Regions from separate parts of the Sphingopyxis sp. GW821-FHT02C12 genome, predicted to be linked through region 2. Evidence: predicted binding sites of a transcription regulator. Region 2 holds the regulator's gene; the other holds the start of a gene.
The links. Region 2 encodes LexA, which represses DNA repair genes until DNA is damaged. Its sites were predicted from a motif close to GTTCCNCNCTTGTTCT; they were not measured.
Positions count from the first base shown of each region.

Region 1: AC07U1_RS06250 (ImuA family protein) is a predicted target of LexA. The motif match lies at 13,986-14,001, and genes of this name have one in related genera.

Region 1 covers NZ_JBWKVQ010000001.1:1,335,200-1,350,908, reverse strand. Annotated here, with positions in the region: gene AC07U1_RS06325 (SDR family NAD(P)-dependent oxidoreductase) at 1-254, shown strand, start outside; gene AC07U1_RS06320 (aldo/keto reductase family protein) at 266-1,213, shown strand; gene AC07U1_RS06315 (serine hydrolase domain-containing protein) at 1,210-2,424, shown strand; gene AC07U1_RS06310 (3-hydroxyacyl-CoA dehydrogenase NAD-binding domain-containing protein) at 2,446-4,479, shown strand; gene AC07U1_RS06305 (hypothetical protein) at 4,632-4,859, shown strand; gene mmsB (3-hydroxyisobutyrate dehydrogenase) at 4,975-5,844, opposite strand; gene AC07U1_RS06295 (enoyl-CoA hydratase-related protein) at 5,963-6,745, opposite strand; gene AC07U1_RS06290 (enoyl-CoA hydratase/isomerase family protein) at 6,742-7,788, opposite strand; gene AC07U1_RS06285 (acyl-CoA dehydrogenase family protein) at 7,969-9,114, opposite strand; gene AC07U1_RS06280 (RidA family protein) at 9,111-9,515, opposite strand; gene AC07U1_RS06275 (I78 family peptidase inhibitor) at 9,508-9,807, opposite strand; gene AC07U1_RS06270 (hypothetical protein) at 9,831-10,373, opposite strand; gene AC07U1_RS06265 (polysaccharide deacetylase family protein) at 10,421-11,356, opposite strand; gene AC07U1_RS06260 (CoA-acylating methylmalonate-semialdehyde dehydrogenase) at 11,367-12,860, opposite strand; gene AC07U1_RS06255 (LysR family transcriptional regulator) at 12,956-13,843, shown strand; gene AC07U1_RS06250 (ImuA family protein) at 14,005-14,793, shown strand; gene AC07U1_RS06245 (Y-family DNA polymerase) at 14,696-15,709, shown strand, end outside.
Region 2 covers NZ_JBWKVQ010000001.1:2,896,997-2,912,705, reverse strand. Annotated here, with positions in the region: gene AC07U1_RS13870 (anthranilate synthase component II) at 1-129, shown strand, start outside; gene trpD (anthranilate phosphoribosyltransferase) at 126-1,124, shown strand; gene trpC (indole-3-glycerol phosphate synthase TrpC) at 1,121-1,906, shown strand; gene AC07U1_RS13855 (hypothetical protein) at 2,198-3,070, shown strand; gene moaC (cyclic pyranopterin monophosphate synthase MoaC) at 3,128-3,601, shown strand; gene AC07U1_RS13845 (molybdopterin molybdotransferase MoeA) at 3,598-4,788, shown strand; gene lexA (transcriptional repressor LexA) at 4,854-5,537, shown strand; gene AC07U1_RS13835 (ComEC/Rec2 family competence protein) at 5,491-7,578, opposite strand; gene gltX (glutamate--tRNA ligase) at 7,709-9,163, shown strand; gene AC07U1_RS13825 (citrate synthase) at 9,200-10,486, shown strand; gene AC07U1_RS13820 (sensor histidine kinase) at 10,723-12,099, opposite strand; gene AC07U1_RS13815 (hypothetical protein) at 12,096-13,037, opposite strand; gene AC07U1_RS13810 (hypothetical protein) at 13,135-14,346, opposite strand; gene gyrA (DNA gyrase subunit A) at 14,638-15,709, shown strand, end outside.

The DNA.
Region 1 (15,709 bases), 1.6 Mb from region 2:
TCTGCCCCGGCCTCACCGAGACCGGCATGACCAAGCCGACCTTCGACTATGCCAAGGCCAAGGAAGTTACGCACAAGCTCGGCCAGCTCAATCCGCTCAAGCGCGCCGCGCAGCCCGAGGAACTCGCCAATGTCGCGCTCTTCCTCGCCAGCGACCAGGCGAGCTATGTCAACGGACAGGCGATCGCGGTCGATGGCGGGCTCACCAGCTCGCACCCGGTGACGCGCCAGCTATTGGGCCAGACCTCGCACTGAGGAGAGACGAGATGCAGTATCGGCAGCTTGGCGACAGCGGCATCGAGGTTTCGGCGATCTGCCTCGGCAGCTGGCTGACCTATGGGGTCGGGGTCGACGACAGCGCGGGGCGCGCCTGCGTCGATGCGGCCTTCGATGTCGGGATCAACTTCATCGACACCTCGAACATCTATGGCCGCGGCGCGGCCGAGAGCTTCCTCGGCGACGTGCTGAAGGAGCGGCCGCGCGACAGCTATGTGCTCGCGACCAAGCTCTTCTTCCCGATGACCGAGACCGACAAGGGTTTGTCGGCGGCGCAGGTGGCGAAGCAGATCGATGCGAGCCTGACGCGGCTCCAGACCGACTATATCGACCTCTACCAATGCCATCGTTACGATCCCGACACCCCGCTCGAGGAGACGATGGAAGCGCTGAGCGAGGTCGTGCGCAGCGGCAAGGCGCGCGCGATCGGCTTTTCCGAATGGTCGCCCGAGCAGATCGAGGCAGCGGTCGCGCTTGCCCCGCCATGCGTCAAATTCGTTTCGAGCCAGCCGCAGTACAGCCTGATCTATCGCCGCGCCGAAGCGAAGGTGATCCCGGTCAGCATCGCGAACGGCATCGGGCAGATCGTCTGGTCGCCCCTCGCGATGGGCGTGCTCAGCGGCAAATATGCGCCCGGCGCGGCCCCGCCCGCGGGCACCCGCGCGGCGGGCGACGATGCGGCCTTCATGAAGCTCTATATGACCGACCCGGTGCTCGAAGCGGTGCAGGGCCTGAAGCCGATCGCCGACAAGGCGGGCTGTTCGATGGCGCAGCTTGCGATCGCCTGGGTGCTTGCGCAGCCGGGCATCACCAGCGCGATTGTCGGCGCAAGCCGCCCCGAACAGTTGCGCGAGACCGCCAAGGCCGCCGATCTGGCGATCGACCCGGCCTTGCTCGCCGAGGCCGCCGCCATCCTCGAAGGAGTTCGTGTTTCGTGAGTGGTTCGAAGAATCAGGGTTTCGACGCCGCGCGGCTGGACCGCATCCCCGCCTTCCTCAAGGCCAAATATGTCGATGCCGGGCGCCTGCCGCACGCCGCGACCCTCGTGTCGCGCGGCGGCGAGATCGCGCATCTGTCGCTCGTCGGCGAGGGCCGGCCGGGCGAAGCGCTGAAGGAAGACGCGATCTTTCGCATCGCAAGCATGACCAAGCCGATCACCAGCATCGCCTTCATGATGCTGGTCGAGGAGGGCAAGGTCGCGCTGAGCGATCCGCTGACCAAATTTTGCCCCGAGTTCAAGGACACTGGCGTCTTCGTCGCGGGCGGGGGCAATGTGCCCTTCCTGACCCGGCCGCCGACGCAGCCGATCCGCATGGTCGACCTGCTGCGCCACACCGCCGGGCTGACTTACGGGTTTCAGGAGCGCACCCCCGTAGACGCCGCGTACCGCAAGGCGCGAATCGACGATTTCGACGCCGATTATACGATGGACAGCTTCATCGCGGGGCTCGCGAAAATCCCGCTGCAGTTCGACCCCGGCGCGCACTGGAACTATTCGATGGCGACCGACGTGCTCGGCGCGGTGGTCGAACGCATCGAGGGCAAGCCGTTCGCGCAGGTGCTGCAGGAGCGCATCTTCGGCCCGCTCGCCATGGTCGACACCGGCTTCAAGGTCCCCGCCGACCAGCAGCATCGGTTGACCGACTGCTATATGTTCGACCCGCAGGCGAAGATGAAAGCGTTCGACAGCGGCGACAAGAGCCGCTGGGCGAAGGATCGCAGCTTCCATTCGGGCGGCGGCGGGCTGGTCTCGACGCTCGCCGACTATCATCGTTTCTGCCTGATGCTGCTCGGCGGCGGGCAACTCGACGGCACGCGGATCATCAGCCGCAAGACGCTGGCGCTGATGACCGCGAACCATCTCGTCGGCGGCGGCGACCTCGTCCAGCATAGCGTCGGCATCTTTTCGGAGGCCGAAAATGCCGGGGTCGGCTTCGGGCTCGGCTTCGCGGTGACCGAGCAGCCGGCGCAGACGCTGACCCCCGGGTCGGTCGGCGATTATTATTGGGGCGGCATGTTCTCGACCGGCTTCTTCGTCGATCCGGTCGAAGAAATCGCGATGGTCTTCATGACCCAGCTCATGCCCTCTTCCACCTATCCCGTGCGGCGCGAGGTCAAGACCTTGATCCACGCCGCGCTCAACGACTGATCCCCATTCAAGGAGCCTGAAATGTCCGAAGAAACCCCGAACAGCGTCACGCTGGAGAAGGACGGCAATGTCGCCGTCGTCATCGTCAACAACCCGCCGGTCAACGCGCTGAGCTGGCACGTCCGCGAGGGCCTCGCCAATCACTTCGCGACCGCGCTCGCCGACGACAGCGTCGAGGCGATCGTGCTGCGCTGCGACGGCAGCACCTTCATCGCCGGCGCCGACATCAGCGAATTCGGCAAGGCGCCGCGCGGTCCCGATTTCAACGCGGTGCTCAACAGCATCGAACAGGCGACCAAACCGGTCGTCGCCGCGATCCACGGCACCGCGCTCGGTGGCGGGCTCGAAACCGCGCTCGTCTGCCATTACCGCGTCGCGGTGCCCTCGGCGAAGCTCGGCGTGCCCGAGGTCAAGCTCGGCCTGCTGCCCGGTGCCGGCGGCACCCAGCGCCTGCCGCGCGTCGTCGGCGTCGAAGCCGCCGCGACGATGGTGTCGTCCGGCGATCCGCTGCCTGCCGCCAAGGCGAAGGAACTCGGCCTCGTCGACGCGCTCGCGGGCGAGGACAGCCTCGCCGCCGACGCGATCGCCTTTGCGCGTACCAAGATCGCCGACGGCCCGCGCCCGACGCGCGAACGCGCCGTGTTCGGCGACGTCGCGATCATCGAACAGCTCAAGACCGCCAACGCCAAAAAATGGCGCGGGTTCGACGCGCCCTATGCGAACCTCGCCTGTGTGGAGGCCGCGACGCGGCTGCCGTTCGACGAGGGCCTCGCCTTCGAGCGCCAAGAATTCACCAAGCTGATGTTCGGCAGCCAGTCGGCGGCGCAGCGCCACATCTTCTTCGCCGAACGCCAGGCCGCGAAGATCGACGGCCTGCCCAAGGACACCGCGCTGCGCGACATCAAGAAGGTCGGCGTGATCGGCGCCGGCACGATGGGCGGCGGCATCAGCATGAACTTCCTCCAGAAGGGCATTCCCGTCACCATCGTCGAGATGCAGCAGGAAGCGCTCGACCGCGGCACCGGCGTGATCCGCAAAAATTACGAGGCTTCGGCTGCCAAGGGTCGCTTCAAGCCCGAGCAGGTCGAGCAAATGATGGGCATATTGACCCCGACGCTCAACCTCGACGATCTCGCCGACTGCGACCTGATCATCGAGGCGGTCTATGAGAATATGGACGTGAAGAAGGAAATCTTCGCGAAGCTCGATACGATCGCCAAGCCCGGCGCAATCCTCGCGTCGAACACCAGCTACCTCGACATCGACGAGATCGCGACCGCGACGAGCCGCCCGGGCGACGTGCTCGGTATGCACTTCTTCTCGCCCGCCAATGTCATGAAGCTGCTCGAAGTGGTGCGCGGCGACAAGACCGCGCCCGACGCTCTGGCCACCGCGATGGCGATCGGCAAGAAGATCGGCAAGGTCGCGGTGGTCGCTGGGGTGTGCGACGGCTTCATCGGCAACCGCATGCTCAAGCCGCGCCAGGTCGAGGCGATGAACCTGCTGATGGAAGGCGCGACGCCGCAGCAGATCGACAAGGTCCATGTCGATTTCGGCATGCCGATGGGCCCGTTCCAGATGAGCGATCTCGCCGGCGTCGACATCGGCTGGCACCGCGACCCGACGCGCATCGAAAGCATCCGCGACGCGCTCGCCGCCAAGGGCCGCTGGGGGCAGAAGACCGGCAAGGGCTTCTACGACTATGACGAGAAGCGCAACCCGACCCCGAGCGCCGAAGTCGCCGAGATCATCGAGGATTTCCGCCAGCAGTCGAACAAGGCGAAGCGCGAGATCAGCGACCAGGAAATCATCGAGCGCACGCTATACCCGATGGTCAACGAAGGCGCGCTGATCCTGGCTGAAGGCAAGGCGCAGCGCGCGTCGGACATCGATGTCGTGTGGATCTATGGCTATGGCTGGCCGGTCTATCGCGGCGGCCCGATGTTCTGGGCGGGACTGGAAGGCACCGACAAGATCGTCGCGGCGCTCGAGAAGCATGGTTTCGCAGTCGCCCCGCTGCTCAAGGAAAAGGCCGAGGCGAAGAGCGGCTTCTAAAACCCCTTCGCTCACGAAAGGCAGGCCGTCTGTCCCACCGCGGGGCAGGCGGCCTTTCTTTTGCCCGGGAGCCGCCGCAGGCATGAGCGAAGACTTGCGATTCAGGGTTAAAGCGCTGGCAAGACCTGCCGTTAGGGCAGAGCATGAATGCCATGTCCCTGCTCGCCATCCTGATGCTCACCGGAAGCACGGCCGCCTCGGCGCCGGTCGCGACGCCGCAAGCGAGCGCGGTCGGCATCGCGCGGGCGCGGATCATCGCGCCGGCGGAAGTGCGGCGGGTCGATGGGCGGCTGGAAGTCCGCACGGGCGACCGCAAGGCACCGACGCAGGTGCATCGCGGCGAACGGAAGGATGGCGGCGAGACCGCGGATTTCTACTAGCAGCCGTCATCCCAACCTCCCGTTTGTGTCGAGCGAAGTCGAGACACGCCAGCACCGCGCCAGACGCATCTCGACTTCGCTCGATGCAAACGGAGTGGGGTTTGGATTGGCTGGGTTAGAGCGTCTGGATGATCGCCGAAAAGTCGCGGCCGTCCTTGTCGGCCTCGACAAACGCCTCATAGAGTTCGCGCGCCTTCGATCCCATCGGAACATCGGCGTCGACGCTCGCCGCCGCCTCCATCGCGAGACGCAAATCCTTGAGCATCAGAACCGCGGCGAAGCCGCCCGCATAGCCGTTGTCGGCAGGGGTCACCGGGCCGACGCCGGGAAGCGGTGCGTAGCTGGTCAGCGACCAGCACTGCCCCGACGACACGCTGGCGATGTCGAAGAATTTCTGCGGATCGAGTCCGAGCTTCTGCGCGAGCGCAAGCGTTTCGCACGTCGCGATCATCGAGGCGCCGAGCAGCATGTTGTTGCAGATCTTCGCCCCCTGCCCCGCGCCCGCGTCGCCGGCATGGATCACCGCCTTGCCCATCCTGGCAAGGATCGGTTCGGCGCGCGCGAAGCCCTCGCCGGTGCCGCCGACCATGAAGGTCAGCGTGCCGGCATTGGCGGCGGCGATGCCGCCCGACACCGGCGCGTCGACCGCAACGAGGCCCTTGGCGGTGGCGGCTTCGATGTTCGAACGCGCGGTCGCGACGTCGATCGTCGAGCAGTCGAGCAGCAAGGTGCCCGGCGCGGCGTTGGGGAAGACGTCGGCTTCATAGACGCCCGCGACATGCTTGCCCGCGGGAAGCATCGTCACGACCGCCTCGGCGCCGGTGACGGCTTCGGCCGCCGATGCGGCGCGGGTGCAGCCTGCCTCGACCGCGCGGGCGAGCGCTTCCTCGCTGAGGTCGAAGGCGCGGACCTCGTGGCCCGCCTTGGCGAGATTGGCAGCCATGCCGCCGCCCATATTGCCGAGTCCGATGAATGCGATTTTCATTGTCTCTCCCCTCCCGCTTGCGGGAGGGGCCGGGGGAGGGCCTGTCCCGAATATTGCACTGATGGAGAGGAAACAGACCCTCCCCTAACCCCTCCCGCAAGCGGGAGGGGCACCGGGCTCACCGCCCCTTCCACACGCCTTCGCGCTTTTCGATGAAGGCGGCCATGCCTTCGGCCTTGTCCTCGGTCGCGGCGAGGATCTGGAACAGGCGGCGTTCGTAGATCAACCCCTGGTCGAGCGTCGTTTCGAACGCGGCGTTGACCATGTCCTTGTTCACCATCGCGGCCATCGGCGGCATCGCGGCGATCGTGGTCGCGGTCTTCACCGCTTCGTCGACGAGGCCTTCATGCGCGACGACGCGCGCGACGAGGCCCGAGCGTTCGGCTTCGGCGGCGTCCATCATCCGGCCGGTGAGGCACATTTCCATCGCCTTCGCCTTGCCGACCGCGCGGGTCAGCCGCTGCGATCCGCCCATGCCGGGGGCGACACCGAGCTTGATTTCGGGCTGGCCGAATTTCGCTTTTTCGCTGGCGATGATGAAATCGGCCATCATCGCGAGCTCGCAGCCGCCGCCCAATGCGAAGCCGTTCACCGCGGCGATCCAGGGCTTGCGGACCTTCTTCACGAAGTCGCTCGTCCATTTCGAGAAGAAGTCCTCGAGGTAGAAATCGGCGGCAGGCTTGTCGGCCATTTCCTTGATGTCGGCACCCGCAGCAAAGGCCTTGTCGCCCGAGCCGGTGAGCACCGCGCAGCGCTGGCTATCATCGGCTTCGAACGCTGCGAAGGCCGCAATCAGGTCGTCGAGCACGCCCGAGTTCAGCGCGTTCAGCGCCTGCGGACGGTTCAGCGTGACGAGCGTCACCGCGCCCTTTTGTTCGACGAGGATGGTTTCGTAGGTCATAGCGGTTTCCATTCTTCCTGTTCGGGGAGCGGCGCGAAGATCGCGGTGATCAGATCGTCGCCGACGCCTTCGGGCGTCGCGGGATTCCATTGGGGGGCATTGTCTTTCTCGACGATCACCGCGCGCACGCCCTCGGCGAAGTCGGGGCGGGTCAGGACGCGGCTGCCGATACGATATTCCATCGCCATGTTGGCGGCGAAATCGGGCAAATCGAGACTGTCTGCCAGCTGGCGCAGCGCGACCTTGCATGTCTGCGGGCTTTTGGTGCGCAGCGCCGCGAGTTCCTTCGCCGCCCATTCGCCGTCGTCGGCCTCGAGCGCGGCGAAGATATCTTCGAGCCGGTCCGATGCGAAGAGCCGGTTGATCAAGGGAATCTGCGCCGCGATCTTCGCCTCGGGCGGGGTCACCGACAGCTCACCCAAGATGCCGCCGATGCGGTCGGGGTGCTCGGCGATGCGTGCCTTGGCCTCGGTCAGCTTGTCCGCCGGGAGATAATGGGTCGCGAGACCGAGCGCGAGGCATTCGGCGCCGTCGAGCCGTGCGCCGGTGAGCGCGAGGAAGGGACCCACGCGGCCTTCGAGCCGCGAGAGATACCAGCCGCCGCCGACGTCGGGGAACAGGCCGATCCCGGTTTCGGGCATCGCGAGGCGTGTGTTCTCAGTCGCGACGCGATAGCGGGCGGGCAGCGAAATCCCGACCCCGCCGCCCATGGTGATGCCGTCCATGAAGGCGACCACCGGCTTGCCATAAGTGAAGAGCAGATGGTTGAGCTGATATTCGTCGTGGAAGAAGCGGCGCCCCGAGACGCCGTCGTCGGTCAGCGCCGAGTTGCGCAGGAAGGCGATATCGCCCCCGGCGCAGAAACCGCGCCCTTCGCTATGATCGAGCAGCACCGCCTGCACCGCGGCATCGTCTTTCCACGCGACGAGTGCGTCGGTCATGGCATGCACCATGTCGAGATTGAGCGCGTGGATCGCCTTGGGGCGGTTGAGCGACAGCCGGCCCGCGCCGCCTTCGGTCGAGATGAGAATATCTTCGGTCATTCACCCTCACAAACCTTCTCCCATTGGGAGAAGGATATCGAAGCCTTACCGCTGAAAGCGGTTAGGCGGAGTTGGACGAGGGGTTACGCCCTGTCGATGGCGCACCGCCCCTCACCCAGCTACGACCAGCCAGCAAGCTGGCAAGTCTGCGCAACCCTCTCCCGACGGGAGAGGGGATAACTACTGCCGCAGCAGGTCCCGTCCGACGATCATCCGCATGACCTGGTTGGTGCCTTCGAGGATCGAATGGACGCGCAGGTCGCGCCAGAAGCGCTCGATCGGATAATCGCGCAAATAGCCATAACCGCCGAACAATTGCAGCGCGTCGTTGACGATCTTGCTGCCGTTATCGGTCGCGAGCCGCTTCGCCATCGCCGAGAAGCGCGATTTGTCGGGGGCGTTCGCGGTGACCTTCGCCGCCGCGAGATAGAGCAAGGCGCGCGAGGCTTCGAGGTCGGTCGCCATGTCGGCGAGCATGAACTGGGTGTTCTGGAAATCGGCGATCGGCTGGCCGAACTGCTGGCGGTCCTTGGTGTAGGCGATCGCCTCGTCGAGGCAGCGCTGCGCGCCGCCGAGCGAGCAGGCGCCGATGTTGAGCCGCCCGCCGTCGAGCCCCGCCATCGCGAAGCGGAAGCCGTCGCCCTCGGCACCGACGAGATTTTCGACCGGCACGCGGCAATCCTCGAAGATCACCTGCGCGGTCGGCGATGCATTCCAGCCGAGCTTCTTCTCGGGCGCACCGAAGCTCAAACCCGGCGTATCCTTTTCGATGACGAGGCAGCTGATCCCCTTCGACTTTTCCTCGCTGGTGCGGACCATGCAGACATAGATGTCGTTATACCCCGCGCCCGAGATGAACTGCTTGGTGCCGTTGAGCACATAATGGTCGCCATCGCGTTTCGCGGTGGTCTTGAGCGCCGCGGCGTCGGAGCCCGAACCCGGTTCGGTCAGGCAATAGCTGGCGATCTTCTCCATGCTGACGAGGTCGGGCAGGAAGTGCGCCTTGATCTCGGCGCCGCCGAAGCGGTCGATCATCCACGTTGCCATATTGTGGATCGACACATAGGCGCTGGTCGCGGGGCAGCCATAGGCCATCGCCTCCATGATCAGCGCCGCCTCCATCCGGCCGAGCCCGATGCCGCCCGATTCCTCCGCGACATAAATCGCGCCGAAACCCAGTTCGCCCGCCGCCTTCCACACATCGACGGGATAATGGCTTTTCTCGTCCCATTCGGCGGCGAAGGGCGTGATGCGATCGGCGGTGAACTTGCGCGCCATGTCCTGGATGGCGAGCTGGTCGTCGGTAAGCTGGAACTGGTCGGTCATGCGCTCTTCTCGATAAGGATGGCTTCGGCTTCGATTTCGACTTTCCACTCGGGGCGGATCAGCGCGGGGATGACGAGCATCGTCGATGCCGGGCGGATGTCGCCGAACATCGCGCCATGCGCGCGCCCGACGAGGTCGGCGTCGGCGGGGTCAGTGATGTACATGCGCGTGCGCACGACGTCGGCGGGCGACCCGCCGAGCGCCGCGAGTGCTTCGGCGATAATCGTCAGGCAGCGTGCGGCCTGCGCCCCGGCATCGCCGGGGGTCGACGAGCCGTCGGCTTCGATCGGCGCGCAGCCGGCGACGTCGATGCGATTCCCCACCCGAACCGCACGGCTGTAGCCATAGACGGGTTCGAACGGGGACGCCGAAGAGTGGTTACGCCGGGACGCGTCAGCCACAGGTGACCTGCGTGATCTTGTACGCGTCGTCATACATGACGTTCACGCGATCGACGCGGTAGTCCATCGTCATCGCCGAACGCGGCGGGCCCCAGCGAAGCGTGCGCGCGCCCGATGCCTTGAGGATCGCGCCGCCAAGATCGGGGGTTGCGATCTGGCCGACATAGGATTGCGCGGCATCGGCCTTGCAGGCCGCTTCGGCAGGCGGCGGGGTCGATTCGACGGGCGCATCGCTGCCCGCACAGGCGGCAAGCGGCAGGACGGCGGCGATTGCGAGCAGGCGAATGTCCATCGTGAGTCTCCCTTTGAAAACCATTATCCGGCGCAGCGCGTATAGCGCATCGCGTCCGGCGCGGCACCATCGCCATAGTCGCGACGGACGAGCGCCTTGCCGCCGTCGGCCACTCTGAGCACCATCAGCCGATCCCAGTCCATCCCCTCGCCGCTGAATTTATAGTCGGCGACGATACGGGTCGCGCCGCGTTCGCGCACCCGCGCCAGTTCGCCGTGCGATTCGTGGAAGCGCAGGTTCGCGGCGTCGATCACCAGTGCGGTCAGATCGGTGCCCGGGCGCTTGGGACAATCGCTCGCGTCGAGCGCCCAGCGCCCCTGGATCGCGGCGGGAATCGCCTTGTCGCCGCTACCGACGCCCGCTTCGAACGCGGCGGGCGGTTTGATCGCCGGATCGGGCTTATAGTCTTCCGTGGCGGTCGCCGCCGGAGCTGCGGGCGAAGTTTCGGCAGGCGCATCGGGAACGGCGGGCGCGACGCTGGCCTTTTCCTCGGGCGCGGCCTTGTCGGTCGCATCGCCGCAGGCGGCGAGCATCAACACACCAAGGGGGAGCAGATAGGCTTTCATCGTCATTCTCCTTCGCGAGGAGAAATGCGCGGGCGCCGGGAGCGGTTTCATTCGCCGCCCCCTTCGTGCAGCACCTTGGCATTGAATTCGGCGGTCGCGAGCGCGGGGTCGTTGTAGCGATACCAGCGCGGTGCGGGCAGCCCGGCCTGCCAGGCCAGCGCCTCGGTCAGCGTGCCCTGCGCCGATGGCACGTCGGGCATCAGCGTGCCGATCGGGTCGGCATAGGCGGTGTCGGCGCTGACCACGGTCCAGCCCGCCGCCCGCAAGGCCCGGACGAGGTCGCCGATATAGAGCGCGGCGAGGTCGGTTTCGTGGAGCAGCATCACCTGCACCGGCTGGCGCCCGATCACCTGCTGCATCAGCCCGTCGGCATAGTCGGCGGCCTCGACATGCCAGGTGACATAGAGGTCACCGAGCGCCGCGCGGTCGATCGGCTTGCCGGCCTTGGCCGCCGCGATCGCCAGCGATTCGAGATGCCAGTCGGACGATTCGGCGGTGACATAGCCATTGCGCAAGCCGCGCGCCGCGAGCCCCGCACGCAGCGCATCACGCTTGACCTTGTCTTTGCCGCCCTCGTCAAGGAAGGGGAAGCGGAACCAGGGGCGATAGCCGGGGCGGCCCTTGAGCCAGACCTCGGCGGCATCGATGTCGGCGAGATAGGCATCCGCCGTCATGCCGCTCAGATGCGGGTGGGTATTGCTGTGGTTGGCGATGACATGCCCGGCGGCGACATAGGCGGCGAGCTGCGCCTCGCCATTGACCCCGTCGCCATGCCCGATCGCCGCCGGGTTGACGAAAAAGACCGCCTGCGGCGCCTCCGCTTTTTTCAGTTCGGCGACGATGCGCGCGGTGCGCTCCTCGGGCGTGAAGAAAGCCCCGCGCCCCCGCGGCGCGTCGTCGAACGACAGCGCGATCATCTTCTGCGCCGCCGCCGGAACCGGCAGCAGCAACAGAATCAGCAGAGGCAGGAACAGCCGCCGCAACAAGGCAGTGTCAGCCCATCGTCGGGATGACGAAAGCATTGCCGCCGTCGGGCGATCCGTCGGGCCAGCGCGCGGTGATCGTCTTGACCTTGGTCCAGAATTTCACGCCTTCCATGCCGTGCTGGTTGGTGTCACCGAACGCCGAACGCTTCCAGCCGCCGAAGCTGTGATAGGCGACCGGCACCGGGATCGGCACGTTGATGCCGACCATGCCGACGTTGACCCGCGCCGCGAATTCGCGCGCGGCATGGCCGTTGCGCGTGAAGATCGCGACGCCATTGCCATATTGATGCTTCGAGGGCAGCGCCAGCGCGGTTTCGAAATCGGGGGCGCGGACGATCTGCAGCACGGGGCCGAAAATCTCTTCCTTGTACGATTCCATGTCGGTGGTGACATGGTCGAACAGGGTCGGGCCGATGAAGAAGCCCTTTTCATGCCCCTGCAGCGAAAAGCCGCGGCCATCGACCACCAGCTCGGCGCCCTCGTCGGCGCATTTTTGGATCCAGCCCTCGACCTTTTCCTTGTGCGCCTGCGTCACCACCGGGCCGTAATGCGCCTCGGCATCGGTCGACACGCCGACGCGCAGCGCCTCGATCGCGGGGATCAGCTTGGCCTTGAGCCGCTCGGCGGTCTCGTCACCGACGGGGACCACCACAGGAAGCGCCATGCAGCGTTCGCCCGCCGAGCCGAAGGCGGCGCCGGCAAGGTCGTTCACCACCTGGTCGAGGTCGGCGTCGGGCATGACGATGCCATGGTTCTTCGCGCCGCCCATCGCCTGGACGCGCTTGCCGTTGGCGACGCCGCGATTGTAGACATAATGCGCGATGTCCGACGAGCCGACGAAGCTGACCGCGCCGATGTCGGGATGATCGAGGATCGCGTCGACCATTTCCTTGTCGCCATGGACGACCTGGCAGATGCCTGCGGGCAAGCCGGCTTCGAGGAAGAGTTCAGCGAGGCGCACCGGAACGCTGGGATCGCGCTCGCTGGGCTTGATCAGGAAGGCGTTGCCGGTCGCGATCGCGACGCCGGACATCCACAGCGGGATCATCGCGGGGAAGTTGAACGGGGTGATGCCCGCGCCGATGCCGATCGGCTGGCGCATCGAATAGACGTCGATGCCCGGACCCGCGCCCTGCGTATATTCGCCCTTCAGCACATGCGGGATGCCGCAGCAGAATTCGATGACCTCAAGGCCGCGCTGAATGTCGCCCTTCGAATCGGCGATCACCTTGCCATGTTCGCTCGACAGCAGATGCGCGAGTTCGTCCATATTGGCTTCGACGAGGCGCTTGAACTCGAACATCACGCGCGCGCGGCGCTGCGGGTTGGTCGCGGCCCAGCCGGGCTGCGCCGCCTTCGCCGCGGCGACCGCCTTGTCGAGCAGCGCCGCGTCGCCCAAAGCGACCTCGGCCTGCACATTGCCGTTGTTGGGGTCGAAGATCGGGCTGCGGCGGCTGCTGCCACCGGCGCCGCCGACGATAAGATGGTCGATCTGTCGCATGGTCTGTCTCCCAAAAATGTTGCGCCTTCCACAGACCAAGCGCGCCGCGATTGCAAGGGATAGACTTGCAGGGCAATGCTGCATATTTGCAGGCTGTGGACTGGGATAAGCTGCAATATTTCCTGACCGTCGCGCAGCAGGGCACGCTCGCGCGCGCCGGGGCGGCGCTGCAGGTCGACGCGACGACGGTCAGCCGCCAGCTGAGCGCGCTTGAGGCCGCTTTGCAACAGACATTGTTCGAACGCGCGCCGGGCGGTTTCCTGCTTACGGCGGCCGGCCGCGCGCTCGTCCCGCATGCCGAGGCGATGGCGGCGGCGGCGGCGCGCATCCGCTCGGCCGGCGACGGCGGTGCGGCGCTGTCGGGGCAATTGCGGATCAGCGTGTCCGAAGGGTTCGGGGGCAATTTCATCGCGCCGCGGCTGGCGGGTTTCGTCGCCGCGCATCCCGAGCTCGAGATCGACCTCGTCGCCTCGTCGGGGTTTCTCAACCCCTCGCGGCGCGAGGCCGATATGGCGGTGCTGCTCGCGCGGCCTAGAAAAGGCCCGCTGATCACGCGCAAATTGTCGGACTACAGCCTCGGCCTCTATGCCCCCGCCGACCGACCCGACTGGCAAGCGGCGGTCGCCGCGACGCCGCTGTCGCGCGCCGGGGTGCCGGTGATCGGCTATGTGCCCGACATCCTCTATGCCCCCGAACTCGACTATCTGGGTGAGATCGAGCCGGGGCTGCGTGCCGGGGTGCGCTCGTCGAGCATTCTCGCGCAAAGGCGGATGATCGCGGGCGGCGCCGGGGTCGGGGTTTTGCCTTGCTTCCTCGCCGCGAACGACCCGGCGCTGGTGCGGGTGCGACCCGAGCAGGTCATCGCGCGCGCCTTCTGGCTCGCGCTCCACCGCGACGTCGCCCCGCAACCACGCATCCGCGCCTTCATCGACTGGCTCGACGCCGAGGTGCGCGAGAGCCGGGGGTTGTTCGTGCCGGATTAGCCTCTTTCGTCATTGCGAGCGAAGCGAAGCAATCCAGAGCGGTTTACGCGCGCCCTGGATTGCCGCGTCGCTTCGCTCGCAATGACGATGGAAATCACAAGCCCTGACTCGCCTTGACAAGCGCACAGCCAAAAGCGCTAATAGAACAAATCAGGAACAACATGCCCCACGAGTCGCACCCTAATATCGCCGGCCTGCGTCGGCGTCTCGCCCGGATCACCGGCGAGGCCGAACCGCGTGGGCCAATCGCGGGGCGGCTGACGAGCGGTCATGCGGGTTTCGACGCCGCGCTCGGCGGCGGACTCGCGACGGGGCGCGTGCATGAATTCTTCGCCGCCGACGCACTCGACGCGACCAGCGCCGCCGCCTTCGCCGCGCTGCTCGCGCTGCGCCTGCCCGGCCCGGCGCCACTGGTCTGGCTGCGCACCGCCGACGCCGCGCGGCGCGGCGGGCAACTCTATGCGCCCGGCATCGCCGAACTTGGCGGCGATCCCGACCGGCTGCTGCTGATTGAGGCGCCCGATCCCAAATTGTTGCTCGCCTGCGCCAATGATGCGATCCGCTGCGCCGGATCGGCGGCGGTGATCGTCGAAAGCTGGGGCAAATTCCCGCTGCTCGACCTGACCGCGGGGCGGCGGCTCGCGCTCGGCGCGCGCGATGCGGGAACCACATTGCTGATGCTGCGGCTGAACGCGGTCCCCAGCGCAAGCGTCGCCGAAACGCGCTGGAGCGTCGCCGCCGCGCCGTCGCTCGAACTGGAAGCCCATGCGCCGGGCGCTCCCGCCTTCGACCTCGAACTGCTGCGCTGGCGCGGCGGCGCCGCCGGCGGACGCTGGCAAATGGAATGGCATCATGATGAACAAGCCTTTGGCGAAGCGGCGCTATCTGGCGTTGTTCTTCCCGTGGCTGCCCGCCGAGCGGCTTTGCCGCACGGCGCCGCGGCCGCCTGACGCCCCGCTCGTCTTCGCCGAAAAGGCGCGCGGTGCGCTCCGCCTTGCGAGCGTCGACCGCGCAGCGCAGGCGGTCGGGCTCGCCCCCGGCATGCCGCTCGCCGACGCGCGCGCGCGGGTGCCCGACCTGCTGGTCATCGCCCACGACCCGGTCGCCGACACCGCCTGGCTCGACCGGCTCGCGCTCGGCTGCAATCGCTATACCCCGCTGGTGGCGATCGACGCCCCCGACGGCCTGATCCTCGACATCGCCGGGGCCGAGCATCTGTTCGGCGGCGAGGCGGCGCTGATCGACGATCTGGAAATGCGCCTGTCGCGGCTCGGCATGACCGTCCGTCCCGCGCTCGGCCCGACCGCCGACGCGGCGCGCGCGCTCGCGCGCTACCAGACGCGCGCCGCACCCGACGAAGCCGGCGCGATCCGCCGCCTGCCCGTGGCGGCGCTCGAACTCGAAGCCGAAGCGACCACCGCGCTGATCCGCGCGGGGCTCAAGACGATCGGCGACCTCGCGAGCCGGCCGATGGCGAATATCGCCGCACGCTTCGGCGCCGGGGCCGCCACCGCGCTGCGCCGCATCCTCGGCGACGCGCCGAGCCCGCTCGCCCCGCGCATCGCCCCGCCCCCCGTCGCGACCGAACGCCGCTTTGCCGAGCCGCTCGGTAGCACGACGTATGCGACCAAAATACTGGCCGAACTCCTCGACGAAGCCGCCGCCCAAATGCGCGAGCGCGGCAAGGGCGGGCGTCATTTCCGCGCGACCTTCTTTCGCAGCGACGGCCTCGCGCGCAGCATCGAGATCGAGACCGGCCACCCGACGCGCGACACAGCGCTGGTGATGCGCCTCTTCGCTGAGCGCATGGACAGCCTCGCCGACCCGCTCGACCCCGGCTTCGGTTTAGACATGATCCGCCTCGCG
Region 2 (15,709 bases):
CACGCCGAGCTGCCGATCCACGGCGTCCAGTTCCACCCCGAAAGCATCGCCACCGAACATGGCCATGCGATGCTCGCCAATTTCATGGCGAGCGCGGGCCTGCCGGTGCGCGAACGCCAGTCGGCATGAGCCGCTTCGGTCCCTTCCCCGATCCGGCCGCGCTGCTCGATCATGACGAGGCCGCGCACGCCTTTGCGACGATGCTCGACGGCGGCGGCAGCGACGACGATATCGCCGGCTTCCTGGCCGCGCTGTCCGACCGCGGCGAGACGATGGTCGAAATCGCCGCTGCGGCGCAGGCGATGCGCGACCGGCTGATCGCGATCGAGGCCCCTGCGGGCGCGATCGACGTCTGCGGTACCGGCGGCGACGGCCATCATACACTGAACGTCTCGACCGCGGTCGCCATTGTCGTGGCAGCATGCGAGGTTCCGGTCGCAAAGCACGGAAATCGTGCCGCTTCGTCGAAATCCGGTGCGGCCGATACCTTGGAAGCCCTCGGCCTCGACATGGACCGCGCCGACCATATGGCGCAGGAACAGCTTGCCGACCTCGGCATCTGCTTCCTCTTCGCGGGAACCCGGCATCCGGCGATGAAGCGCATCATGCCGATCCGCAAGGCGCTCGGCCGCCGGACCATCTTCAACCTGATGGGCCCGCTCGCCAACCCCGCACGCGTCACGCGCCAGCTCGTCGGCATCGCGCGCCCCGCCTATGTCGCCGTCTATGCCGAGGCGCTGCACCGGCTCGGCACCGAGCATTCGCGCGTCATCTCGGGCGACGAAGGTCTCGACGAACTGTCGCTCGCGGGCGGCAACGAAGTCGCGGTGGTCACCCCCGAAGGCGTCGTCATGCAGCGCAGCCACGCCGCCGACGCGGGGCTGCCGACACGCCCGCTCGAGGAACTGCGCGGCGGCGACGCCGCTTTTAATGCGAAGGCCCTGCGCGGCCTGCTCCAGGGCGAGCCCGGTGCCTATCGCGACGCCGTCCTCTACAACGCCGCCGAGGCGCTCCTCGTCGCAGGCGCGGTCCGGACGCGAACCGAAGGCGTCGAGGAAGCCGCCGAAGCGATCGACAAGGGCCTCGCCAACGCACTGCTCGACTGCTGGATCGCTTACAAATGAACAAACTCACCCAGATCCTCGCCACGAAGGCCGAAGAAGTCGCCGAACGCCGCCAGTCGCGAACGATGGCCGATCTCGACGGCATCGACGCCGGCCCGGTGCGCGGCTTCGCCGCCGCGCTACAGGCAAAGATCGACGCCGGCGGCTTCGCGCTGATCGCCGAAATCAAGAAAGCTTCGCCGTCCAAGGGATTGATTCGCGAAGATTTCGATCCGACCGACCATGCCCGCGCCTATCAGGCCGGCGGCGCGGCGTGCCTCTCGGTGCTCACCGACGCACCTTATTTCCAGGGCCATGAAGAATTTCTGATCGCCGCGCGCACCGCATGCGACCTGCCGGTGCTGCGCAAGGATTTCATGATCGACCCCTGGCAGGTCGCCGAAGCACGCTCGATCGGCGCCGACGCGATCCTGATCATTGTCGCCGCACTGGAAGACGCCGAGATGCAGGCCATCGAGGCCGCGGCGATCGAACGCGGCATGGACGTCCTCGTCGAGGTTCATGACGAAGCCGAGCTAAGCCGCGCGCTGACCGCGCTCCAGTCGCGCCTGATCGGCGTCAACAACCGCGATCTCAAGACCTTCGAGACCGACCTCGCGGTCACCCAACGCCTCGCGAAGCTGGTTCCGGCCGGCACGCTGCTCGTAGGCGAAAGCGGCATCGCTACCCACGCCGACTGCCAACGCCTCGCGGCCAGCGGCGTGAAGACCTTCCTCGTCGGTGAAAGCCTGATGCGGCAGGCGGATGTGGCCGCGGCGACGAAAGCGTTGCTGGAGGGGTAGTGTCTGCTTTGGGGTGGGGAGCGGACATTCCGCCACGACCCGTTCCCCGGCGAAGGCCGGGGTCCAGAGCAGTATAAAGCCGACGTCGCGTTATGACGCCCTGGACCCCGGCCTTCGCCGGGGATCAGCTCTTCTATGCCCCCTTCCGCCCGGAACCGGTTTTCGTAACCCGCAGCAGAACCAGCTCGCCCCCCATCACCGACCGGTATCCTATGCGAACCGGTAATATCTCGCCGGTTACAGCAGGCGGTTACAAGAACCGGATCGACACCGGGAACCAGGGAAAGAAGGATGGCGGGAATCAATCGGCTATCATGGCTTTTGGCGCTGCCGATGGCCGCCCCGTTACTGGTTCAGGCGGCGTGGGGGCAGGAAAGTGGCTCGGCCCAAGCGGCCGAATGGCCGAAAACCATGTATCAATGTCGTCACCGCGCGCCCCTCGACGGCTTCGGCGGCACGCTCGAATTCGACACGCTGTACACTGAAGCGGGCGCGATCTTTTCCGAAAGCGGCCGATGGACGTCCGATTATCTGCCCAGGCGCGCCCCGCCCCTCCCGGCCGGCCTGATGGCGGAACGGTCCATCATCCTCCCCGCCGGACAGCCAAGCGGCATGACGGTCATGATCGAATGGCCCGGCGGCAATGTCTGGGACAAGACGCCTACGCCCGATCCGTCTGCCAAAGCGATGATCCGCATCGTCAATATCGACGGCGTCGCCCGGTCGATGCGGAAAAAGGAGCGCTGGCACCAATCGGTCGTGGTCCGCAACAGCGAAGTCCTCCCCTACGCGAACGGCAATGACCGCATGCTTTTCCTCAGCCCGCTCGAACCCGCGCTGATCAGCAATTATGGCGATACCTCCAACATGGACCTGACGATGCCGGTCGCGAACCTCCTGGCTTGGGGCAGCGGGCTCGAAGCGCTGACGGTCTTCGATGTATTCGTCGAACCCCGGAAATATGACCCGCATAGTTTTCCCAACGGACCCGCCGGACCGATGCGGGTCGTCGGCGAATATCACATCGACATGACCGCGCTCGCCGCAGGCTTCGACAAGATCCGTGCCGAGCACCGGTGGTGGCGCGCCGGCCTCGCCGATTTCAAGACGCGCTGCGAAGCGACGCAGGTGTCGGACCCATCGCTGGAAATCATCGTCACCTGACCGCCTGTCATTATCTCTACTTGCCTTTCCTCCGCAGCGTTGCTTGGCTTCATCGCCATGACCCAACGCCCGACTCATCTCGACGAAAGCGGCGCCGCCCATATGGTCGACGTCGGCGCCAAGCCCGCAACCGCGCGCCGCGCCGTCGCCACCGGCCGCATCACCATGTCCCCTGCAGCGCTCGAAGCCATCCGCACCGGCAACGCGCCGAAGGGCGACGTCCTCTCGACCGCGCGCATCGCCGGGATCATGGGCGCCAAGCGCACCGCCGACCTCATCCCGCTCTGCCATCCTCTCGCGCTCACCAAGGTCGGCGTCGAGTTCGAATGGGAGGAAACCGGCATTTCGGTCACCGCGACCGCCGCGACCACGGGGCCGACGGGGGTCGAGATGGAGGCGCTCACCGCCGCCTCGGTCGCGCTGCTCACCCTCTACGACATGGCGAAGGCGCTCGACCGCGCGATGGTGCTCGGCGATATCCGCCTGCTCGAAAAGAGCGGCGGCCGCTCGGGCGACTGGCACGCCGAATGAGCAAGCTGCTCCCCGTCGAGGAGGCGCAGGCACGCCTGCTCGCGCTCCGCGCGCCGCTTCCTCCAGAAAATATCGCCTTTTCCGAATCGCTTGGCCGATATCTTTCGCACGATGTCATCGCATTGCGCGACCAGCCTGCGGCGCCGCTTTCGGCGATGGACGGTTATGCGATCCGTTTCGCCGACCTGCCGGGACCATGGACGATCATCGGCGAAGTCGCCGCAGGCTCCGCGCCCGCCCTGCCCCTCGGCGCGGGTCAGGCGATCCGCATCTTCACCGGCGCGATGGTCCCCGACGGCGCCGACACGGTCATCCTGCAGGAAGATGTCGCCGCCGACGGCACGGTCCTGACGCTGACCGGCGATGGCCCGGAGGCCCAGGGCGCCCATATTCGCGACCGCGCCAGCGACTTCGCGACCGGCGCCATGCTCGTCGCCGCCGGAACCCGGCTCAACGCCGGTGCGATCGCCGCGGCGATCATGGGTGGCGACGCGCAGCTTGTGGTCGGCGCCCGCCCGCGTGTCGCGATCCTCACCACCGGCGACGAACTCGTCCAGCCGGGCCGTGCGCTCGCGCCCGGCCAGATCCCCGACAGCAACGGCACGATGCTCGCCGCGATGCTCGCCGCCGAGCCCGCCGTCGTCAGCATCCCGCTCCACATCCGCGACGATCGCGAAATTTTATCCAAGGTTCTGAAAGACCTGGCGCGACGTCACGACGTCATCGTCACCGTCGGCGGCGCCTCGGTCGGCGATCACGACCATGTCCGCGGCGCGCTCGACGATGCCGGCGGGCGGCTGGATTTCTGGAAGATCGCGATGCGCCCCGGCAAGCCGCTGATCGCGGGCACGCTCGGCGACGCGCTGCTGCTTGGCCTGCCCGGCAACCCCTCGTCGGCCTTCGTCACCGCGACCCTGTTCCTGCTCCCCCTCGTCCGCCATCTCGCCGGCGCGCGCGATCCGCTCCCGCCACTGCGCACGGCCCCGCTCGCGGCCCCCCTCGGCCCCGGCGGCGCGCGACGCGACTATTTGCGCGGACGGATCGACGACGGCCTTCTCTCGCCCTTCGACGGACAGGACAGCGGCCGCACCTTTCCGCTCGCCGCAGCGAACGCCCTCGTCATCCGCGAGATCGGTGCGCCGTCCCGCGCGGCAGGCGAAGCGGCGGATTATATCGACATCGCTTGACAAGTTCGCTTCTGTTCCATTATCGTTCTCCTTATGTCCGAAACCGGCATCATGGAGAACGCCCGATGTTGACCGCCAAGCAGCATGAACTGCTCCACTTCATCCAGCAAAAGCTCGACGCGAGCGGCATCTCGCCGTCGTTCGAGGAGATGAAGGAGGCGCTCGGGCTCAAGTCCAAATCGGGAATCCACCGCCTGATCAGCGCGCTCGAGGAGCGCGGCTTCCTCCGCCGCCTCCCCAACCGCGCCCGCGCGCTCGAGGTCGTCAAGCTTCCCGAGGGCGGCAAGGCGGCCGTCAGCACCGATCGCGACAATGTCGTGCCGCTGCGCAAGCCCGCCCCCGCGATGCGCCCGATCGCCGCGAACGACATCGTCGAGGTCCCGCTCCACGGCAAGATCGCCGCGGGTGTGCCGATCGAGGCGTTCGAAAATCATGACAATCTCGCGGTCCCCGCCGCGCTGCTCGGCTCAGGCGAACATTATGCGCTCGAAGTGTCGGGCGACTCGATGGTCGAGGCCGGCATCTTCGATGGCGATTATGCGCTGATCCAAAAGGTCAGCACCGCGCGCGAGGGCGACATCGTCGTCGCGCTCGTCGACGGGCAGGATGCGACGCTCAAATATTTCCGCCGCGAGGGCAAGATGATCCGCCTCGATCCCGCGAACAGTGCCTATGAGCCGCAGCGCTACGCCGCCGAGCGCGTCATCGTGCAAGGGAAGCTGTCGGGACTGCTTCGTCGTTACCACTGACCTGCGGCGGGCGGCGCCACATATGCTCGTCGCCCGCGCCTAGTGCCGTCACCGCGCGCGGTCGCTCACCGAGGTAAAGCGCCAGCCCGCCGGTCTGTGGCAACGTATCGCGATCGATCGTCAGCCAGCGGCCGGCGCATTCGCGCGGCAGCCAGCGCTCGCTGATCACCACATCGGCCGCGGCGCACGCCGCCGCCATGTCCGCCCCCTCGATCCGGTCGCGCCCGCGCGCCGCCAGGATGGCGCGGCCATCCTGCGTCCAGCGACAGAAATCACGATTGCAGTCGACATGATCGAGGTCGGTGAGCGCGGCGAGCGGCGCATCGATCCCCGCTGCCTCGGTCATGGCATCACGCACATAATCCCCCGCCCGCTCGCGCAGCAACGCATAGCTGCCGTCGGGCAGCGCCGCGGCGATATGCTTGCCGTCGCCGGTAATCAGCACATCGGGCCGCGGCTGGGCGAGCAGGACGGCCATGCCGAGGACCAGCGGCACCGCCCCCGCCCAGCGCCAGCGCGTCCGCCACAGCAGCAGCCATATCCCGCCGAAGATCGCGAGGCCGAACCCCCAGGGCGGGAACACCGGCAGCGTCGCGACCGCGCCGGGCGCATCGGCGACGCTGTGCGCGAGCCAGATCAGGGCGTTCAGCGCCTGCTCGGCGACCCACCAGAAGGGCGCGCCGAGCCCGACGCTGTCGAACAGCAAAGCCAGCGCCTCGGCGGGCATGATGACAAAGGTCGTCAGCGGGATCGCGACGACATTGGCGAGCGCGCCATAGAGCCCCGCCTTGTGGAAATGGAACAGCGCGATCGGCGCCAGCGCGACCTCGACCGCGAGCCCGGTGATCACCAGTCCCGCGACCCCGCGTCCCAGGCGAAACACCCATGGCTCCTCGCGCCGCGCCATGAACCGCTGCATCGCGCGGCTTTCGTGGAGCGCGACGATCGCGGTGATCGCCGCGAAACTCAGCTGGAAACTCGGCCCCGCCAGCGATTCGGGGCGCCAGATCAGCACGATCAGCGCGCCCGCCGCGACCAGCCGCAGCGTCAGCGCCTCGCGCCCGAGCAGGAACGCGATCAGCACCAGCAGCGCGGCAATGAACGAGCGCAAGGTCGGCACCTCGGCCCCCGCGAGCAGCGTATATCCCCCGCCCGCCAACGCCGCGACCGCCGCCGCCAGCGGCAGCACATAACCCGCCAGCGCCAGCCGCCGGCTGAGCGCGAGCAGGCTCATCGCGCTCAGCATCGCAAAGGTCACCACCGCGGTCACATGCAGCCCGCTGATCGACAGCAAATGCGCCAGCCCGCTCCGCCGCATCGCCTCCTCGTCGGCCTCGCTGATCGCGCCGCGATCGCCGGCGACGAGCGCCGCGGCGATCCCCCCCGCCGATCCGTCGATCTGCCCGTGGATATGATCGCTCAGCCGCGCGCGCAGCGTCTGCACCCCGTCCCCCGCACCCGGCGCCCGCCCGATCTCGCCGAGCACCGTGCCGACCGCGCCGATCCGGTCGAACCAGGCGCGCTGCGCGAAATCATAGCCGCCGGGCAGGCTCGCGGTCGGCGGCGGCATCAACCGCGCGCGCAGCCCGATCGCCTCGCCCGGCGCGATGCCCTTGCCCTGCTCGCCCGCCGCGGTGATCCGCAACCGCGGCGGCAGATCCGGTCGCTTCAGCGGCCGCACGATCAACCGGACCTGATCCTTCGCCGGCAGCGGCTCGACGCTTTCGACGCTCGCCGAAAATTCGGTCACCACCGGCAGCGCCAGCACGGGCCCGGACACCCACAATGCCCGTCCCCACACGAGCAACAACCCCAGCGCCATCACCGCGCACCCGACGACGACCGCGCGCCCGAACCGGCGTTGCCAGCCGATCAGCAGCCCGGCGAGCGCGCCGGCGCCCAGCACCAGCAGCAGCCCGATCCAGTGGGTCCGGGTGGGCAGCGCGAACCAGGCGGCGATCCCCGCGCCAAGCGCGACCGGCAGCCAAAGCGCGATCCGTTCGCGCTCGGCATCGAGCCGCGCTTCGATCGACTCGGGCATGCGCCGCACCATCGCCGCCGCGCGCAAACCAATGGGCGTTTGAAGCGGCCTTGTCGCCATGCTAGGGGCACCCCCGATCCCCGTCCCCGCCGTCCGCGGGGACCCGCAAAACTGAGTGAAAGAGGCCGTTGTGGCAACCGAAAATCAAACCATATCCGGCGAAGCGACCGGCGCCGATGTGGTGACGCGCTTCGCGCCGTCGCCCACGGGTTTCCTCCACATCGGCGGCGCGCGCACCGCGCTGTTCAACTGGCTGTTCGCGCGCCACCACGGCGGCAAGTTCCTGCTGCGCATCGAGGATACCGACCGCGCGCGCTCGACCGACGCGGCGATCGACGCGATCCTCGACGGGATGCGCTGGCTCGACCTCGATTGGGACGGCGACACCGTCTATCAATTCGCTCGCGCCGACCGCCATGCCGATGTCGCCGCGCAGCTGCTCGCCAAGGGCGATGCCTATCGCTGCTATCTGACCCAGGACGAACTCGCCGCGATGCGCGCCGAGGCCCAGGAAAAGCGCCTGCCCTTCCGCGTCCGCAGCCCTTGGCGCGACCGGAACGACGGCGACCCCGCCGTGCCGCACGTCGTCCGCCTGCGCGCGCCGCAGGACGGCGCGGTGACGATTCCGGACAAGGTCCAGGGCGACGTCACCGTCCAGAACGCCGAGCTCGACGACTTCGTCCTGCTGCGCAGCGACGGCACCCCGACCTATATGCTCAGCGTCGTTGTCGACGACAATGACATGGGCGTCACCCATGTCATCCGCGGCGACGACCATCTCAACAACGCCTTCCGCCAGCTCGCGCTGATCCGCGCGATGGACTGGCGCGAGCCCGTTTACGCGCACGTCCCGCTGATCCACGGCGCCGACGGCGCGAAGCTGTCGAAACGCCACGGCGCGCTCGGGGTCGACGCCTATCGCGACGAATTGGGCTATCTGCCCGAGGCGGTTAACAATTATCTGCTCCGCCTCGGCTGGGGCCATGGCGACGACGAGATCATCAGCCGCGCACAGGCGACCGAGTGGTTCGACCTCGCGCATGTCGGCCGTTCGCCGTCGCGCTTCGACTTCAAGAAGCTCGAAAATCTCAACGGCCATTATCTGCGCGAAGCCGACGACGCCCGCCTCGCCGCGCTCGTCGCGCCGATGACCGGCAAGCTTCTCGGCCGCGATCTCTCCGCCGCGGATCAGGCGCTGCTCGCGCAGGCGATGCCCGCGCTCAAGCCGCGCGCCAAGACGCTGCACGAGATCGCCGACGGCGCGTTCTTCCTCTTCGCCGACGAACCGCTGGTGATGGACGAGAAGGCCGCAGCGGTGCTACAGGACGCACCGGAGGGGATGCTCGCTTCGGTCGCCGACCGTTTGCGCGCGCTGTCCGGCTGGTCGCAAGAAATGGTGGAGGCCGCAATTCGCGAAGAGAGCGAAGCGGCCGGCGTCGGGCTCGGGAAACTGGCCCAACCGCTGCGGGCGGCCCTCACCGGGCGGACCGTATCGCCGGGGATTTTCGACGTGCTGCTGCTGCTGGGCCGCGATGCCAGCCTGGCGCGACTTGACGCAGCGCACAATAATCCGGCAGGGGCGTAGCCACAGCGACTCCCGCCGCCACAACAGGGGAAGAATATGACCGACCAGACCGCAAAGATCACCCTGGGGGACACCACCGTCGAGAACCCCGTGCTCAAGGGCACCGTCGGCCCCGACGTCATCGATATCCGCAAGCTTTACGCGCAGACCGGCGCCTTCACCTATGACCCCGGTTTCACCTCGACCGCGAGCTGCGAATCGAACCTGACCTATATCGACGGCGACGAGGGCGTCCTGCTCCATCGCGGTTATGCGATCGGCGACCTCGCCGAAAATAGCAGCTTCATGGAAACCTGCTACCTGCTGCTCAACGGCGAACTGCCGAGCGCGGACGAACTCGCCACCTTCGACACCACGATCACCCGCCACACGATGCTGCACGAACAGCTGTCGACCTTTTATCGCGGTTTCCGCCGCGACGCGCACCCGATGGCGGTGATGTGCGGCGTCGTCGGCGCACTCAGCGCCTTCTATCCCGACTCGACCGAGATCCACGACCCGCGCCAGCGCATGATCGCCAGCCACCGGCTGATCGCGAAAATGCCGACGATCGCCGCGATGGCGTATAAATATTCGGTCGGTCAGCCCTTCGTCTATCCCGACAATTCGCTGAGCTACACTGGCAATTTCCTGCGCATGACCTTTGGCGTGCCGGCGGAGCCCTATGAGGTGAACCCGGTCGTCGAACGCGCGCTCGACCGCATCTTCATCCTCCACGCCGATCATGAGCAGAACGCGTCGACCTCGACCGTCCGCCTCGCCGGCTCGTCGGGCGCCAATCCCTTCGCATGCATCGCGGCGGGCATCGCCTGCCTGTGGGGTCCGGCGCATGGCGGCGCCAACGAAGCCGCGCTCAACATGCTGCGCGAAATCGGCCGCCCCGAACGCATCCCCGAATATATCGCGCGCGCCAAGGACAAGGACGACCCGTTCCGCCTGATGGGCTTCGGCCACCGCGTCTATAAAAACTACGACCCGCGCGCGACGGTGATGCAAAAGACCGTGCGCGAGGTGTTCGACGCGCTCAAGGTCAACGACCCGGTGTTCGAAGTCGCGCTGCAGCTCGAGGAAATGGCGCTCAACGATCCCTATTTCGTCGAGAAGAAGCTGTTCCCGAACGTCGATTTCTATTCGGGCGTGATCCTGTCGGCGATCGGTTTCCCGACGACGATGTTCACCGCGCTCTTCGCCCTCGCCCGCACCGTCGGCTGGGTCGCGCAGTGGAACGAAATGATTTCGGACCCCGCCCAGAAGATCGGCCGTCCGCGCCAGCTCTACACCGGCCCGACGCAGCGTCCCTATGTGCCGGTCGACAAGCGCTGATCGAGCGACAGACGAAAACGAGAAAGGGGCCGGTTTTCGGCCCCTTTTTTGTGGGTGATGGCGACGGCCGGTAACGACCAAAACATGACGTCGCCCCCGCGAAGGCGGGGGCCGCTGTCGGCTTACGCAGCGATACGGAAATAGGCCGCTAGCGGCCCCGCCTTCGCGGGGGCGACGGTTTAAAGGAACGCCCGCTTCCCACCCCTAAGCGGTCAGTTCGCCGCAAGCGCTAAACCTCAATCCCGCGCCGGCAAACTCAGCGTAAACCGCGCCCCCTGCCCCGGCGCGCTGTCGACGGTCAGGTCGCCCTCCATCGCGCGCGCCAGTCGCCGCGCGATATAAAGACCCAGTCCCGACCCACCGCTGTCGGTACGGCCCAGCCGCTCGAATTTCTCGAACACCACCGCCTGCTGCCCGGCGTCGATCCCCTGCCCCTGGTCGGCGACGGTGACCATCGTGCGGTCGCCCTGGCGGTCGAGGCGGATCCAGATCAGCGAATTCTCGGGCGAATAGCGGATCGCATTGCCCAGCAGGTTGAGCAGCACCTGCAGCACGCGGCGGAACTCGCCGGTCGCCGGCATCCGCTCGTCGGTCGGCGGAGCATCGATGCGGATGCCCTTTTCTTCGGCTTTCATGCCCAGCAATCCGACCGCGCGGCGCGCCAGGTCACCAAGGTCGATCTCGTCGCGCGCCGCCTTGAACCCCGGACGCTCGATATTCTGGAGGTCGGCGAGGTCGTCGACCAGCCCGAGCAGGTGGCGCCCGGCATGCGCGATATCGCCGGCATAGCGGGCGTAATCGGCGCGGATCGGTCCGTCGAACTGGCCCGAAATCGTCTCGGCGGTCGCGATGATCCGCGCCAGCGGCCCGCGTAGCGCGCCGTCGATGCGGCGTCCAAAGGCCGGATCGGACAGCGGCAGCGAACCGAAGGCGGGGTCGGAAAGCGCCGCCGGGGCGGGTGCCGGGGTCGAAGCCCCCGCCTCGGGCAAGGCGGTCCCGCGAAAACCGGTGAACCGCCCGGTGGCGTCGAACAGCGGATCGGCGGCGAGCGTCGTCACCAGCCGCCCGCCGGGACCGTCGGTCCGCGCCCGCTGGCCGGTGAACCGCGCCTGCCGCGCCAACGCCTGCAGCACCGGGAAATGCCCGTCGTCGTCGGGCTGGAGTTCGAACAGTTCGGACAGCGAGCGCCCCTCCCAGCCCGATGCGACCGGCGGCGCATCGGCCCCGCCGCGCAGCGAGACGAGCCGGAGCTGCCCGTCGCATTCCCACGTCCACGCCCGCGGTGAGGCGACCGCGGCTTCGGTGATCGGCGGAATCTGCGGCTGGGCGACCGGCCGCGTCCGCCAGTCGGTGATCTCGAGCGTCGCGCCATCGGCGTCGGGAACGATCCGGACGAGCGCATGGATGTCGCTATGGTCGTCGGCGGCGATCAGCGGCCGGTTGATCTCGCGCTGCAACCGCTGCGCCAGCGCGACGAGCCGCGCCAGATTGGGCAGCGCGAGCGGCTTTTCGAGCGCCCCGCCGGCGCGTTGCTGCAGGCGCAGCAGCGCCGGGTCGCCGCTGACCAGTGCTCCGCTGCGGTCGATCCGGCCGCTGATCATCCGCTCGCTCATCGCGAAACGCCTTCGGGTCCGTCGCCCAGCGTCGCGGCGCGCGCCTGCAGCGCGGCGGCATAATCGTCGGGCGCGGCGCTCGCCACCGCGCGGTTCGCCAGCATCGCCAGCGACCCTTCGAGCGGCGCCAGCGCGGCATGATCGCGCAGCAACGGCGCGAGCAGCGGCGCGAGTTGCGCCGGCTCGGCGGTGATCAGCGCCAGCGCCATGTCGGCATAGCGATAATTCTGTGCCGCCGCGGCGAGCGCGATCAGCGCCGGCCAGTCGTGGCGCGCGATCGCCGTGGCCGCGCTGTCGGACTGGACGCCGACGGCGGCAAGCGCCGCATGATAGCCCATGGCAGCGCGGTCGATGCCCCGCGCGGGGTCGTGCGCGGCCAGCGCCCCCCGCACCGCTTCACCGAGCCGCGCGGCCTGCGCGGGATCCTTGCCCGAGCGGACGAGCGCCCAGGCGGCGACGTCGAGCAATAGCGAGCGAAACAGGTCGGGATCGAGATCGTCGATCGCCACCACCGGATGGCCGATCGCGTCGAACCGCCGCCGGTCGGCGATGCGCAGCGCGAGATAGCCGCGGTCGACTTCGGACAACGGGTCGTCGGCGGGCGCGGGCGCCGCGAGCGGCCCATCGCTCGTCCCGCTCGAAACCGGCACGACGGTCTCGCTGCCATGCCGGTCCGATTGCTCGCGCCAGCGATGCTCCTCGGCGCGCGCGAAACACAGGCCGGCAAGCTGGGTTGCACCGGGCAGCCCGTGCGCCGACCAGTCGTGCCACAGCGCCGCCGAATCGACCGCGTCGCCGAGCAGGTCGGCGGCATCGCCGACCAGCCGCCGCGCGACGCCAAGCGCCAGCGCGCGCTGCTCCTCCGAAAGCCGCGTCGCGCCGGGCGCGGCGAGATATTCGGCGGTTTCGTGCAGGCACGCCGACAGCGCCGGATTCACCGACGCCAGTTGGGAAAGAAGCGATGCTTGCACCATGTCAGTTCGCGGATAGCAGCTTGGCGTTAATGCGCGCTAAACCTTGAAGCGCTTTGTTTTCTCAGCCCGCGGGACGCCGCGCAAGGCGCAGCCAAAGCAGGATCTGGAACAAGGCGAGCAGCGGCAATATCGCGAACATCAGCGGTGCGATGCCGAAAATCAGCGCCGGAGCCAACATCATCCACGCCTGATCGGCGTCGGGCAGCAGCCAGTGAAACCGCCGCCGCTCGCCCGAATCCTCGTAAAGCCAGCGCGCCAGCAGGATCGTCGCGGCCAGGCACGGCGCCAGCGCCGCTTCGGAAAAGGGCGGCATCCTGTGGTCGGCGCCCGCCAGCGACAGCAGCCAGGGAAAGACCGCGAGCAAGACCCAGGCGAAGGTCCGGATGACCTCGCGCACCCGGTCCTGCGCCGCGCTCTCGGCACGGAAAGCGGACAGGAAGCGCATCGCCGCCAGCCCCAGCCCGCCGAGGATCGCGACGAGCGCCCCCGCCGCCGCCAGCCCGCTCGCCGCGAGCAGTGCGACGATCACCCACAGCAGGCCGGTGACATAGGGCAGATAACGCGCCGTCGCGGGTGACTTGACGAGCATCGGGCCGAACAGGCGCACGATCGGCATCATGATCGCCGAACGCCCCAGCCCGATGCCGCCATATTCGACCTGCTGCAGGCTCGATTGTTCGAGCAGCGCCGCAGTCGGCCGGTCGGTGACGATCGCGATGTCACCCTGTTCGAACAGCGCCGGCTCGCAATAGAGCCGCCGCGCGCCCGACTGCACCGCCATCCGCAGCAGCGTCAGGATCATGTCCCATTCGCCCGGCATCTCGGCGAGTTCGCGCACCATATGGTCCGAAATGCTCGCGAGTCCGCCCCAGCGCCGCGTCGCATCGATCCGCTCGAAACTCTGGGTCAGCGGGGTGTCGCCGGTGACGAGGATCGCCGGCGACCCCGGCTTGGCGATCGCGGCATAATGCATACCCCCCGCCTGCAGCCCGTCGGTGACGAGGATGATCCGGTCGTCGCCTTCGACCAGCGCGAGCAGGTCGGCGGCGGCGCGCACCGGGGTCACCTTGACCCCGCGGCGGCGGATGCGATCGCAGGTGGCGAGCAGGTCGGCGGGCACCGCGCCGACCGCGACCGCGACATGGGTAACGCCGACGTCGGCGAGGCGTGCCGCCTGCCGTTCGATCAGCGTTTCCCCCGCGACGGTGACGAGCGCGCGCAACCCGCCATCGGGCAGCGTTTCGCTGGCGCCGATCAGCGCGATCAGGGCCATCGGCGGGCGCAAGGCTGCTTGGGTCTCACCCGCCCGACCTTTAGGGGCGAGCCGCCGATTGGCAAGCCCCGCGTTCGCGGCGGCGTGACGTCACTTTTGGCGTTCGGCGCCCCTGTTTTGGCGTGGAAATATTCCTGTCGAAATCGCCCGAATCGCTGGCCTTTGCCTGCCCCATCGGCTAGACCAAAACCACCTCCCGAAAAGCAGAAAAAAGGCCGGGTCTTGACCGAAGAAAATACGCCTACGCCGCCGCCCAGCGACGGCATTTCGCCGATCAACATCGTCGACGAAATGAAGACCTCCTATCTCGATTACGCGATGAGCGTGATCGTCAGCCGCGCGCTGCCCGACGTGCGCGACGGCCTGAAGCCCGTGCACCGCCGCATCCTCTATTCGGCGTTCGAAAGCGGCTATGTCGCCGGCCGCCCCTATCGCAAATCGGCGCGCATCGTCGGCGACGTCATGGGTAAATATCACCCGCATGGCGACAGCTCGATCTACGACGCCCTCGCGCGCATGACGCAGGACTGGTCGATGAGCGTGCCGCTCGTCGACGGCCAGGGCAATTTCGGCTCGATGGATCCCGATCCGCCGGCGGCGATGCGCTACACCGAATCGCGCCTCGCCAAGGTCGCGAACACCCTGCTCGGCGATCTCGACAAGGACACCGTCGATTTCCAGCCCAACTACGACGGTTCGGAATCCGAACCCACCGTCCTCCCCGCGCGCTATCCGAACCTGCTGGTCAACGGCGCCGGCGGCATCGCGGTCGGCATGGCGACCAACATCCCGCCGCATAACCTCGGCGAAGTGATCAACGCGACGCTCGCGACGATCGACGATCCCGACATCAGCCTCGAAGACCTGATGGCGATCGTCCCCGGCCCCGATTTCCCGACCGGCGCGATGATGCTCGGCCAGGGCGGCGCGCGCAACGCCTATGCCACCGGCCGCGGCTCGATCATGATGCGATCGACCTATGTCATCGAGGAAGGCCGCGGCGACCGCCAGTCGATCGTCCTCACCGCCATCCCCTTCCAGGTCGGCAAGTCGGGCCTGGTCGAGAAGATCGCCGAGGCGGCGCGCGACAAGCGTATCGAGGGCGTCGCCGACATCCGCGACGAATCGAACCGTGAGGGCGTGCGCGTCGTCATCGAACTGAAGCGCGACGCGACCGCCGAGGTCGTGCTCAACCAGCTCTGGCGTCACACCCCCGCCCAGTCGAGCTTCCCCGCCAACATGCTCGCGATCCGCGGCGGCCGCCCCGAAATGATGGGGCTCAAGACGATCCTGTCGGCGTTCATCGACTTCCGCGAGGAGGTGATCACCCGCCGCTGCAAGTTCGAACTCAACAAGGCGCGCG